2 regions of the Paenibacillus sp. FSL F4-0125 genome follow, and region 1 is predicted to be linked to the other one. Evidence: predicted binding sites of a transcription regulator. Region 1 holds the regulator's gene; the other holds the start of a gene.
The links. The regulator Rex, encoded in region 1, represses fermentation and respiration genes when NADH is low (regulators of the CRP and FNR family bind a similar motif). The targets are predictions, from matches to a motif close to TTGTGAAATATTTCACAA.
Positions count from the first base shown of each region.

Region 2: the regulator Rex is predicted to act here: its motif matches at 2,079-2,096, upstream of NST74_RS15290 (cytochrome ubiquinol oxidase subunit I).

Region 1 covers NZ_JBBOZJ010000001.1:4,493,886-4,500,269, forward strand. Annotated here, with positions in the region: gene NST74_RS19975 (AAA family ATPase) at 1-451, opposite strand, end outside; gene NST74_RS19980 (hypothetical protein) at 444-986, opposite strand; gene NST74_RS19985 (cell wall elongation regulator TseB-like domain-containing protein) at 1,399-1,917, opposite strand; gene NST74_RS19990 (amidohydrolase) at 2,084-3,385, opposite strand; gene NST74_RS19995 (redox-sensing transcriptional repressor Rex) at 3,375-4,025, opposite strand; gene dinG (ATP-dependent DNA helicase DinG) at 4,159-6,384, opposite strand, start outside.
Region 2 covers NZ_JBBOZJ010000001.1:3,477,267-3,483,373, forward strand. Annotated here, with positions in the region: gene NST74_RS15280 (hypothetical protein) at 1-789, shown strand, start outside; gene NST74_RS15285 (GNAT family N-acetyltransferase) at 845-1,696, shown strand; gene NST74_RS15290 (cytochrome ubiquinol oxidase subunit I) at 2,261-3,625, shown strand; gene NST74_RS15295 (cytochrome d ubiquinol oxidase subunit II) at 3,622-4,638, shown strand; gene cydD (thiol reductant ABC exporter subunit CydD) at 4,707-6,107, shown strand, end outside.

The DNA.
Region 1 (6,384 bases):
GGCCGGCCCCGACACCCACATACATTTCAACAAATTCACTACCTGATGCAGCTACGAATACGGAGTTTGTATAATGTGCAGCCGCTCTGGCCATAAGGGTCTTACCTGTTCCTGGAGGACCAGTGAGCAGAATCCCTTTTAAGGGGCGAATCCCAAATTTGCTAATTTCCTCATGACGGATCAAAAAATCGAGTGCTTCACGAAGCTCTTGCTTCGCATTGTCTTGCCCGCCAATTTCTTCAAAAGTTAGCTTCGAAGGTCCTTCCTTCTTGCGTTTTTTCCCAGCGCCAGCGTTCACCGTAAGCCCGCCGCGCAAATGAGCAATTATAAGCAGTGCAGTAAGCATTCCAGCTGCTATAACAATTGGGAATATATTAATACCTAAAAAAGCCATGAAAATAAACAGTACAGGAATAAATCCGAGTAAAATTTCTTTTAGATACTTAGGCATTATTCCATACCCCCAAGGTCGCAGGTTTTCGCGGCAAAATAACGAATTTACTTTCTTTTCCATTACTCAAGCTTACATACACATTGTTGTCGTCAATTTCAGTTGTTGCTATCACATCTTTATATTCCGAATGTTGCTCTTTTAATCTATCAAGTTCTGTAGGTATAAGAGTATATTTACGGCTCTCCATGGCTTCAGCTACAGAGAACAACGCTTTATCCCAGTAATCATCTAATAATTCATTTGAATTTTGATCCACATCGAGTTTAAGTTTACGTCCTTCAATCACTGACTTTCCTTCTTTGGATACATACGATACCAGATCACGTAAATTCGTGCCCGGCTGCAAATCAAGTTTCAAAGTGACCTCATCGCGGTTAATACTAATATGTGAATTATTTACTCCCTCATAACCGGATACAATCTTTTGGAGCGGTTCCTGTAAAGCAAACTGACGATATAAAAAGAATCCTCCGAACAATAGAGTAGCCGACAGTAGAGACGTTATCAGTACAGGTACAAGACGTAATTTCAAGAAACGTCCTCCTCTCAAAGATGACAAAATGTAAACAGAATGATCAATAAATCAAAGCTGTTAAGCGCTCATCAGAGCCTAACATTCTCTTACTACTGTTCTATTTACAAACAGTAGTATATCACAAGTGTATATACGATAATGAAAAAAAGTGTGAAGATATTTAAAATTTTATTTTTTATTTTTTTCCAATTCAATAAATATATTGATTTATTTCAACTAAAAAAGGGCCGTTACTTGTCATTAACAGGCTCATTTTCACATGTGTTTTTTAAAAAGAATATATAAAAACTGCCTATTTAGTATATCACAAATAGTACATTACAAGTATATCAAAATAATCCATCAAATTAACGAAAACAAGCGAACCATAAATGGTCCGCTTGTTTCTAGTATAGTACTCTTGTTTATTTTAGCGGCTGGGTAAACTATATCCTTCACCCATTCGAGCTCCATCTGAGAACCGATAAAATTGATAATAATACCGACCGCTTTGTTTATAAAAAAGCTGCCATGCGTACTCTCCGTTATATACCCCCGGCAACAACCGCTCGATACTAACGTCCGGAAGATCAGCTTTAATTATGCTGCGTATTTTCGCTTCAGAGGTCCCTTTACTCAGTTCCTCAGCATATACTGCGTCGTTGCCTTCTGCAAACTTCCCGTCTACAGTAAAGCGTACCCATACCATCAACTCGGTCCCGGATTGATTCTTCCCTGTTAAGACCCAGTACACTGCATTTTCATCCCACACGGATTTCTGTGCTTTAGTTACCTCTGTCAGACCAGCGCTGGTTTTGGCGATATCCTTAGCAATATCTCGCTCGTTCCATTGATCTTTCATAATATAGGCATAGAACTGGATAAGTCCAAACAGAAGGAGCAGAATCAGAACTGACCCCAGGAGGATCCATTTTTTCCTTTTCTTCAAGGTACAGCTCCCTTTCTAGTAATATATCTTTTTTGATTATATAACACACCCGTGTGTTTATCCAAAGTTTCATATTCATTCATATAAATTCTTATATTTACAGAAAAGGCCGTAACTTTTGCAAACGCAGAAAGTCACAGCCTTTCAGTTAATTTATGATCTTAGACTAGCGCTTGAGCAGCCCCTCAAAGGATTCTTGCGCCTTACGACGGATAGCTTCCTCATCTAACGTTAGACATTGTCCATGTTTTACAACCTGTTTACCATTCACCCATACATGCTCAACATCCTTGGCACTGGCAGAGTATACAGCATGAGACAGCAAATCTGTGTGCGGTAGTAAATGCGGCTGGTCTATATCAATCGCGATAAAGTCAGCTTTCATGCCTACAGCGAGCCTGCCCACATCATTTAAAAAGATAGACTTCGCGCCATACTCTGTAGCCATACTCAGAGCTTCCGGAGCCGGTACAGCCGTAGGATCACCACTTACACCTTTATGGATAAGTGCTGCAAGACGCATCTCTTCAAACATATCCAAGTTATTATTACTTGCCGCGCCATCTGTACCCAGCGACACCTTCACACCGGCCTTTAGAAGATCTGTAACACGAGCAACTCCACTAGCCAGTTTTAGATTACTTCCCGGGTTATGAGATACACCTACATTATGACGAGCCAGAATCTCGATCTCTTCATCATTCAAATGAACGCCATGAGCAACAATAGACGGACGTGTGAACATTCCAAGCTTCTCTAAATGCGCTACAGGCCGCAGTCCGTAATCCACTACATTCTGCTCCACTTCGCGTTTCGTTTCGGACATATGGGTATGCATCGGTAAATCCAAATCATGTGCCGCCTGTACAAACTTAACAAAGAAATCCGGCGGGCAGGTATATGGGGCGTGTGGCGAGATCATCGTTGTAATTCTACCGTCAGCCTTTCCATGCCAGTTACGTGCAAAAGAAATCGCTTCCGCAAGCTTGTGATTCTGTACTTCCTCTGGACAAAGGCCGATTACGCCTCTCATCAATACGGAACGGATACCTGACAATTCGACCACCTCAGCTACTCGATCCATATGATCATACATATCCAGGAAGGTTGTAGTGCCACCTTTCAGCATTTCCAGAACAGACAAGGAGGTTCCCCAGTACACATCTTCTCCGGTGAATTTCTCTTCCATCGGCCACATTTTTTCCTGAAGCCACACTTGAAGCGCTAAATCATCTCCATAACCACGAAGCAATGACATTGCGGCATGGCCGTGTGTGTTTACCAGACCAGGCATAAACAACAGACGACTGCCATCAACAACTTGCACACCTTCTTCCATCAAAGGCTCTTCTTTTCCTATGTAAGTGATCAAATCATCTTCAATAGTCATATATCCACTAAGAACAGGCTCATCCGTTCCCGGAATAAGAAAACGCCCGCCTTTGATAATCGTTTTACTACTCTTCATTTCCGCTTTCTTCCTTTCCGTCTTTCAAATAATAAGCAAGGCTTTGCAAATCCGTTGTAAAATCGGCTGCATGAACCCGGATATTCGGTGGTGTTTTTAGAATCACTGGTGCAAAATTCAAAATCGCCTCAATACCAGATTCAATAAGAATATCTGCTACATTCTGCGCTTCTGAGTCAGGTACTGTAATAATCCCAATTCGAATGCCTTGCTCACGAACTGTCTGACCTAGCTCCTCCATGGGTTGAACCGTAAGAGAGTTGATTTTCCGCCCTACCTTAGGTGCATAAGAGTCAAATATAGCGGTAATCTTCATAGTATCTTTCAGATAAGCATTATAATTAGATAATGCATGTCCAAGGTTACCGGCACCTACTAAAGCCACATTCAGCTGTTGGTCCAGCTTTAAAATATGACGGATTTTCTCAATAAGATAAGTTACGTCATACCCAATACCTTTTCTGCCGAAGTCTCCAAAATACGCTAAATCTTTACGGATTTGAGCGGGATTGAGATCAAGTTTTTGTCCTAATTCTTGCGAGGAAACGGTTAATATTTCACGTTTCTGGAGATCATTCAAGAAACGTAAGTACACAGGAAGTCTTCGAACAACGGCTTCTGATATTTTATCCGATTTCATAATTTACCTCCTAATTTAAGTACTAATCTGTTTAAATCCTATTAAAATTTCTGTACCTCGTCTCAATGAAGAGCGGTATTCTCTTATACCGCCCTTCATTGTGGAGTGATTAATTAAACAGAAGATGTCCTTCTTAAGAAACGCCTCCGTCTTCCAACCACTCTGCTATACGAGGAACCATTTGATCCGTCAACATATGTTCCATTTTCGGGCCAGGCAACGAATAAAGGAAATACTTCCCATAATGAGATTCGATAACCCTAGTGTCATACACTATAACAATACCCCGATCCTGCGCTGTCCGTACCAGTCTTCCAAATCCTTGCTTGAAGCGGATAACTGCCTGAGGCACCGACAATTTCATAAACGGATTCTTCTTCTGGGCTTGTAATAACTCAGACTTCGCTTCCGCTAGAGGGTGATTAGGCGGTTGAAATGGAAGCCTCACGATGGCCAGGCATGTCAATGCCTCACCCGGAATATCTACTCCCTCCCAGAAGCTGCTAGTTCCAAGTAGAACTGAAGCAGCACTGTCCTGAAAACGTCGAATCAGCTTACTGCGGCTTCCACCTTCCACGCCTTGACCTAGCACCGTAATTTCTTGTGAGGCTAGAGCCTCTTTCAGAGGATCGTAAACTTGGCGCAGCATCTTGTAAGAAGTAAACAGAACAAGCATCCGTCCGCGTGTCGTAATTGCCGCTTCTGCTAGTGACTGTACGAGCGTATCGACAAATCGGGCATCACCCACACTGCCTTTCACACTAGGGAAATCCCGTGGAATTACTAATAGTGCCTGCTCCCGATACTTAAAGGGAGAAGGAAGGAGAGATGTCATTAGACGCCCCTCTTCCGCAGCTTCATTGAGTCCGAGATTATCAATCATAAACTGGAACGATTTATCGACAGAAAGCGTCGCCGAGGTTAACACAATACTTTTCTTTTTGTCGAAGAACAGCTCTTTAAGCTGGGTACTAACATCAACAGGGACGGCATATAGCTGTAGCGATTTGCTGCGATAATTTCCATTCGCCTCCAGCCAATATACTACATTCTCGTCGTTTAATCCCATAAAAAACCGTACTTGCTCACGTATAGAAGCTAAATCCTTGAATAAGCCGCTAATATCGGTTACTAGACTATCTGAAGAAGATTGACCTTCTTGATCACGCATCTCATTAAGCATTTTATCACCCTTACGGATAATTTCGCTTAATGTCAGATTCATAGTATTCTCTAAAGCAACCAATTCATCCCAATCCTTCGGTTTACGGGTAGGAAGTAACCGCATGACTAGCTGTCCAGCTTCTCCCGCTGCTGCATCGCTACGTTCCGGCAAGAGGCTGAATAGCTTGTCACTAAGTAGATCCCAGGTTTCTTTTACAGTAAGCAGATCTGGATAGATTCTATCGATAACTCCGCTCCATTCAGAAGCTTCCTCACTGCCTGATGACTGAAGCATTTGACGAAGCGTTGGGAGTTGGCCGTTACGATTATCCTTGTATAATCGGGACAGCGTGTGAGCCACCGTGAAATGCTTCATATGCATACCTAAATGCTTGCCAGCCACATCCTCCAGATGGTGGGCCTCATCAATAACAAGATGTTCATAAGCCGGGAGTAGCTGGTGCCCAGCCTTAACATCTGCGAAAAGCTTAGAGTGGTTCGTAATAACCACGTCAGCAATACCCGCTTCATGTTTTGCCCGATGGTAATAACACTTGCGGAACCAAGGACAGGAGCGACCGAGACAAGAATCGGTATCGCTTGCTACCGTCTCCCAGAAATCTCCGCCACGACCGCTTAAATTGAGCTCTTCGTCATCTCCTGATTCACTTTGTGTCAGCCAAACGATCATCTGAGCCGCAGTAAGTGCATCTTCCCTTGGACTTATAAAGTCTTTTTTATTAATTTTATGTTCAAACTTACGAAGACACAAATAATGCCCTCTGCCTTTAAAAATCGCAGCTTTAAATGGAAACGGAACTACCTGCGTTAACAAAGGAATATCACGCTCACGCAATTGATCCTGCAGATTAATGGTATGAGTGCTGACCATAACTTTTTCATTAGTGCGAACACTTTGGTATATGGCAGGCAACAAATAACCAAGCGATTTGCCGGTTCCTGTCCCTGCTTCGATCAATAGATGTTTGTCTTCGGCAAGTGCCGTTATCACCTCATTGATCATAATATCCTGAGCTTCTCGGCTTTCATACTGTGGCAAAGTGTCTTTAAGCCGTTTCGTTACTTCATCCATATAATCTTTAAATGATAAATTCTGTAGCGGATTCTCAGCATGCTCGTCACGAGGTGGAGCTAGTTCATTCCAATCCCCTACTGCAAGCGCTAATTGACGATA
Region 2 (6,107 bases), 1.0 Mb from region 1:
AAGGTGATCAGCGCAGCTCAGGAGCATAAAGAAGGTACAGTTATTTTAGAAGCAGAAATACAAAAAAATGCTCCAACAGAATCCTTTTATGTGAAAATTGACGGTAAAAATAAAGACGAAGCGATAATCGTAAATACGCATACGGATGGGATAAATGTAGTGGAGGAGAATGGTGCTGTGGGCATGCTGTCCATGATTCGTTACTTACAGCAGGAGCAGCCGGAACGTACGATGATTTTCGCTTTTGTGACAGGGCATTTTAGATTACCGGATTTCAAAGGGTCTTCTCAAGCAACTTCCACCTGGATGGAGGGACATCGAGAGCTCTGGGATGGCAAGAAAGACCATTTAACAGCTGTAGCTGGAATTACGGTTGAACATTTAGGTAGCATGGAGTGGAAGGACGATATTACGGGTCACTATGGCCCTACTGGACAAATAAGTACTGAATATACTTATGCGGGCAATGAAATGATGGCAGCCATTTGGCTGAAGGCTATTGAAAAGACAGATAGCACACGTACTGTATTATTGCGTGGACATAACAAGTTTGAGTTTGGAGAGAGTCAGCCTTTATTTGAATCAGGTATACCTGTAATTGGCTTCATTCCAATGCCCGATTATCTACTAGTGAATAGTGAAAACAGAGAGATGGATAAGTTTGATGCAAAGCTAATGCATACGCAAATTGTATCGTTACTAAAAGCGGTCAAGCTAGTGGACGCAACGGAGACGACTAAGCTAGGGAAATCAGACGGGTATTCTTTTTTCTATGGCCGAACTAAATGAAGGAAGTTGACTGCATCATAAGTCATAAAACTAAAAGTAAAGGAGAGAAAACTACATGTTGATCAAAAATGTTGAGGACCTTGTATTAGAAGAGTTTACAACTTGCTTTAACGAAGCCTTCTCCGATTATGTCATTCCATTTCAAGTTTCTTCGGAGCAATTAGCTGATAAGTTTGCAGGTGCGGAAGTGAATTATCAGTTGTCGTTCGGTGCTTATGATCAAGATAAGCAGGTTGCATTTGTTATGCATGGCATCGGTGAACATAACGGTAAAAGAACTGCATTTAATACCGGTACAGGAGTCATTCCTTTATATAGAGGGAAAAGGCTAGTCGAACAAATTTATCGTCATGCTATTCCCTTTTTTAAAAAACATCATATTCAAAAATGCTTGCTTGAAGTGATCCAAACCAATGATAAAGCTATAAAAGCGTATACCGCCATAGGATTTCAAATTCATAGAGAATTGGTTTGTTTCAAGGGGCGCATTGATGTAACCCTTCCGGACGATCTTAGTTTTACTTCCATTGCTACGGTTCGACTGGAAGATTTGGATTGGACATCGGTACATTCTTACTGGAATTTCGAACCATCTTGGGAACAATCTGTTCATGCAATTTTACGAAACCCGCATTTATACGATGTGGTCACGATAAGGGAAGAGAATAAGATTTGTGGATACGCGGTAATAAAATCGGCCAACGGAGCAGTTCTACAGTTCGGTGTTTTGCGAGAAAAAAGAAACCGAGGATTTGGACGTTCCTTATTTCATTGGATCGGAAAGAGATATCCAACCATTACCGTCAATAATGTAGACAAAAGAGATAGAAATTCTATACGTTTCCTTCAAGGAGTTGGTCTTGACGTATACATCGAGCAATATGAAATGGAAAAAGATTTGTCATGACGAAGATGACATAGCGATGCCATTGGTAAGCATTACGATATTTAATTCAAAAACACTGATGATTTGAGTCAGTGTTTTTTATATTGAAAAAGGGAGTATATATTACGGATTAGGATGAGAAAATATCGTTTTTCTCTAACATCAAATTAGGAGAAGACTTGTGACATCACATATATACTAATGAATCAATAGCTCCTTCGGGTGATTTTTGTGTTATTCACTGAGTTGTTAGAAAGATTTGTCCCTTTCTTGAACGTTTAAGGATTAAGAGTTTTCTGTGATTGAATTACTTGCATTTTAAGATAAGATGATTTTAATCATTAGGTCACATTATTAATTTGACTGCTCAGTATCAGGTAAATCAGGATCGCCAACTCTTGATTTGTGAAATTTTTCTCTTTTTACATATCAAAGAACGAGGAACGTCATACTAAAACGAATAGGCAACGATGTCACTGAGCCCGGTTAAACCTGATATTGAATGCAGCCCAAGAGTAAGCCGGCCTAATCATAAGCATCAACTTATCACGAAAAATGAACAGAGTTTGAAGGGAGAAGTAAAGAATGGCAATTGATACGGTGCTATGGAGCAGGCTGGTGACAGGCTTGACTCTCGGGTTCCACGTTATTTTTGCGACGATTGGCGTCGGTATACCGCTAATGATCGCTATAGCAGAGTTCATCGGGATCCGAAAGAAAGATCCCCATTATACACTTATGGCGAAGAGGTGGTCTCGCGGATTTGTCATTTCTGTAGCGGTTGGTGTCGTGACCGGTACAGCGATTTCACTACAACTGGCACTGGTGTGGCCGAATTTTATGAAACTGGCTGGGAATGTTATCGCTCTTCCGTTATTCATGGAAGTGTTTGCGTTCTTTTTTGAAGCCATCTTCTTGGGCATTTATTTATATACGTGGGATCGGTTCAAAAATCCGTATATTCATTGGCTGCTGACGATTCCTATTGTCGCTGGGGCAGGCATGTCTGCCGTCTTTATTACGACGGTGAACGGATTCATGAACCAGCCTGGAGGCTTTGTCATGGAAGCAGGCCAATTCACAGCGATTGACCCAGTGCAAGCGATGCTGAATACGGCGACGTTCTCCAAGGTGTTCCATGTATTAAGCTCGGCCTATTTGACAGGAGCTGCCTTGTTAGCCGGGATTGCAGCCTTTGCGATGCTGAGAAAAGGGGTATCCGCATACCACAAAAAATCCTTGAATCTCATGATGGCGGTTGTTTTACTGTTCGGCTTGCTGAACACGTTAGCTGGAGATGTGTCCGCCAAGTTTTTGGCCGAGCATCAGCCGGAGAAGCTTGCAGCGGCAGAGTGGCATTTTGAGACGGGTAGCGGTGTGGATTTGGTTTTAATGGGATGGCTGAATGCAGAGCATGAAGTTCTAGGGGCTCTTCATTTGCCGAAGGTGCTCAGCTTCCTGGCTTTTGGAGACTTTAATGCAGAGGTAACGGGGCTGGAGGAATTCCCCAAGGATGAATGGCCACCGCTTCTGGTTCATTACCTGTTTGATTTAATGGCCGGAATCGGATTTGCTCTGCTCGCGATAGCAGTCCTATATTTCCTGTTTGTGTTCTGGAAAAAGCGCAATGCGCTTAACAAGTGGATGCTTGGCATCATCGCACTGATCGCACCGCTCGCTTTTCTAGCTGTAGAGCTAGGTTGGTTTTATGCAGAGGTTGGGCGACAGCCGTGGATTATCCGTGGATATATGCGTGTAGAGGAGGCTGCCACGACTTCACCGAATGTAAGAATTATATTCTTCGCCTTATTGCTCTTGTACATCGTACTCGGCAGTATGTGTGTAATCGTGCTAAGACGCTTGTTCAACAATAATCCGGCAGAAGGTGAGATGGAGAAATGGATGAAGGAACATCCTAATCCATCTACGGAAAAGGGGGGCACTGAATGATGAGTTACGAAATAATTGGCATCTCGGTGCTCTGGCTGTTCTTGTACGGCTATTTAATTATAGCTTCCATTGATTTCGGTGCAGGATTCTTCGCCTTTTATGCTCGTTTGACTAAGCAGGATCATCTCATTAATCGTCTGATTTCCCGTTATTTATCACCCGTTTGGGAGATCACAAATGTATTTTTTATCTTTTTCTACATTGGCATCGTCGGATTTTTTCCGGATACAGCCTATTATTATGGCTCCGCGCTGCTAGTTCCGGGAAGTATTGCAGTGATTCTTCTTGCGATTCGCGGTTCGTTCTATGCTTTTGAAAATTATGGTTCCAAGAAAAACATAGTCTATCTTTTTTTGTACGGAGCTACAGGCCTGCTTATTCCGGCTTCGTTGTCAGTGGCGCTAACTTTGTCTGAAGGCGGCTTTATTGTGAAGCAGGCTGAGTCAGTTTCTCTGGATTACTGGGCGCTGTTTACCAATCCGTTATCGTGGAGCATCGTTGGACTGGCAATCGTGTCCGTTTTGTTCATAAGCGGCTCATTTCTGACTTTTTACGCATCTCGTGCAGAGGATCATTCCGCGTTGAAGCTGATGCGGAACTACGCCCTGTTTTGGAGCACACCGACGATAATTCTCGCACTGACAGCATTTATCTATTTGGGCCAACACAATGAACGGCATTTTCAAAATATGATGGATTTATGGTGGCTCTTGGCACTTTCCGTTGCTTTCTTCATGATCGCGATGTGGCTGTTATATAACGGACGCCGTTACGGATTAGCTTTCATATGCATCATGTTGCAATTTTTCTGTGCTTTTTTCGCGTATGGGATTGGGCAATACCCTTATATTCTTGATCCGTATATCACGATTCAGAGCAGTGCAACTTCACCAGCAATGGGCTTGGCGTTAGTTGTTGTATTTATCGGCGGTCTATGCCTGTTGATCCCATCCCTTATTCTGGTCTTCAAACTCTTCCTGTTTGATGCGGATTATGTAAAAGGGAAAAAATAAAGCTGATTAATCCATTACGGCATGTTTGAGGGTTCTCTACAAGCCTATATATAAAGGAGGTGTGATCTGTGAAGAGGAAATCCAGTCTGATTTCTCAGCAAATGTCTTCACAAAGGAAAAATATGACCCTCCTCGCGGTCATTTCGCTTGCTCTTGGTACAGCTATTGTGAGTCAGGCAGGGCTGCTTGCTGAAGCAGTCCAAAGGATTTTTGTGGAGAGAGCTTCATTTTCATCGGTTATCCTGTTGCTTGGCATACTTCTGGCTGTTATGGCTGTACGCACACTGTTGTCGTATGCAAACGGTAAAGTTGGTTTGCACATGGCTGCCACTGCCAAGACGAATATGCGAGCGGCTGTGCTGCAAAACTTGACCCACGCTTCCATGCCGTCAACCCTTCGTGGACAGACAGGAGGGAAGGTCAGTATTGCTCTGGATGCTGTGGATGAGGCTGATAGTTATTTCAGTCAGTACATGCCGCGGATGATGGAAGCTGCTATCATCCCGATTCTAATTTTGGTCGTTACTTTTATCCAACATGCTAACACAGGTTTCATTCTATTGTTTACAGCTCCATTCATCCCGCTGTTCATGATTTTGGTAGGGCTGAAAACGAAGAACAAATCTGAAGAAAAATATGCACAACTTGCTGAGTTTTCGGGGACGTTTCTGGATTCTCTTCAAGGGCTGGTGACGTTAAAAATATTTGGACGGGCACACCGTCAGCAACAGAAAATTGAACACAGTAGCCTGAGTTACCGTGATGCCACAATGGGCATTTTGAAGATTGCGTTTACGAACACCTTCATGCTGGAATCGATCGTGATGCTAAGCATCGGCATTGTAGCTCTCGAACTGGCTATCCAGTTGCTCGTTTTCAAATCTATGACGTTCCACACCGCTTTTTTCGTTTTGCTGCTCGTTCCCGAGTTTTACAACCTGTTAAAGAATACGGGAACGGCCTTTCACAGTGGCCGAACAAGTATGGGGGCAGTTCGTAAGGTGGAACAGATGCTTGAAGAAACGGCAGGGGAGAGCATGGACGCGAAAGGCAATGAAGGAACATTAACCTTCGAGGGAATCGACGAGAACGTCAACAAGGGTAGAGTCGACAAGATAAGCAAATTGGAGCTTGCCCATACCAATGATCTTTTAGTTCCTCCATCCATGGAAATTGACCATCTCAGGTTTCAGTATGCGCCAGATTCATTCGAGCTTAAGACGGGTCGGATCCTGTTTAATCCGGGAGAACACATTGCGATTGTAGGTAAAAGCTGTTCCGGCAAAACGACTTTGCTCCATCTCATCGCCGGTTTGCTGAAACCTGCAACGGGAACGGTTCTGGTGAATGGAAGCCCACTCTCACAATACGATGAGTCTTCTTGGTTCGAACATGTTAGCTACATTACACAGCATCCGTATATTTTTGCAGGTACATTTTCTGAAAATATTGCGATTGGTGCTCGTGAG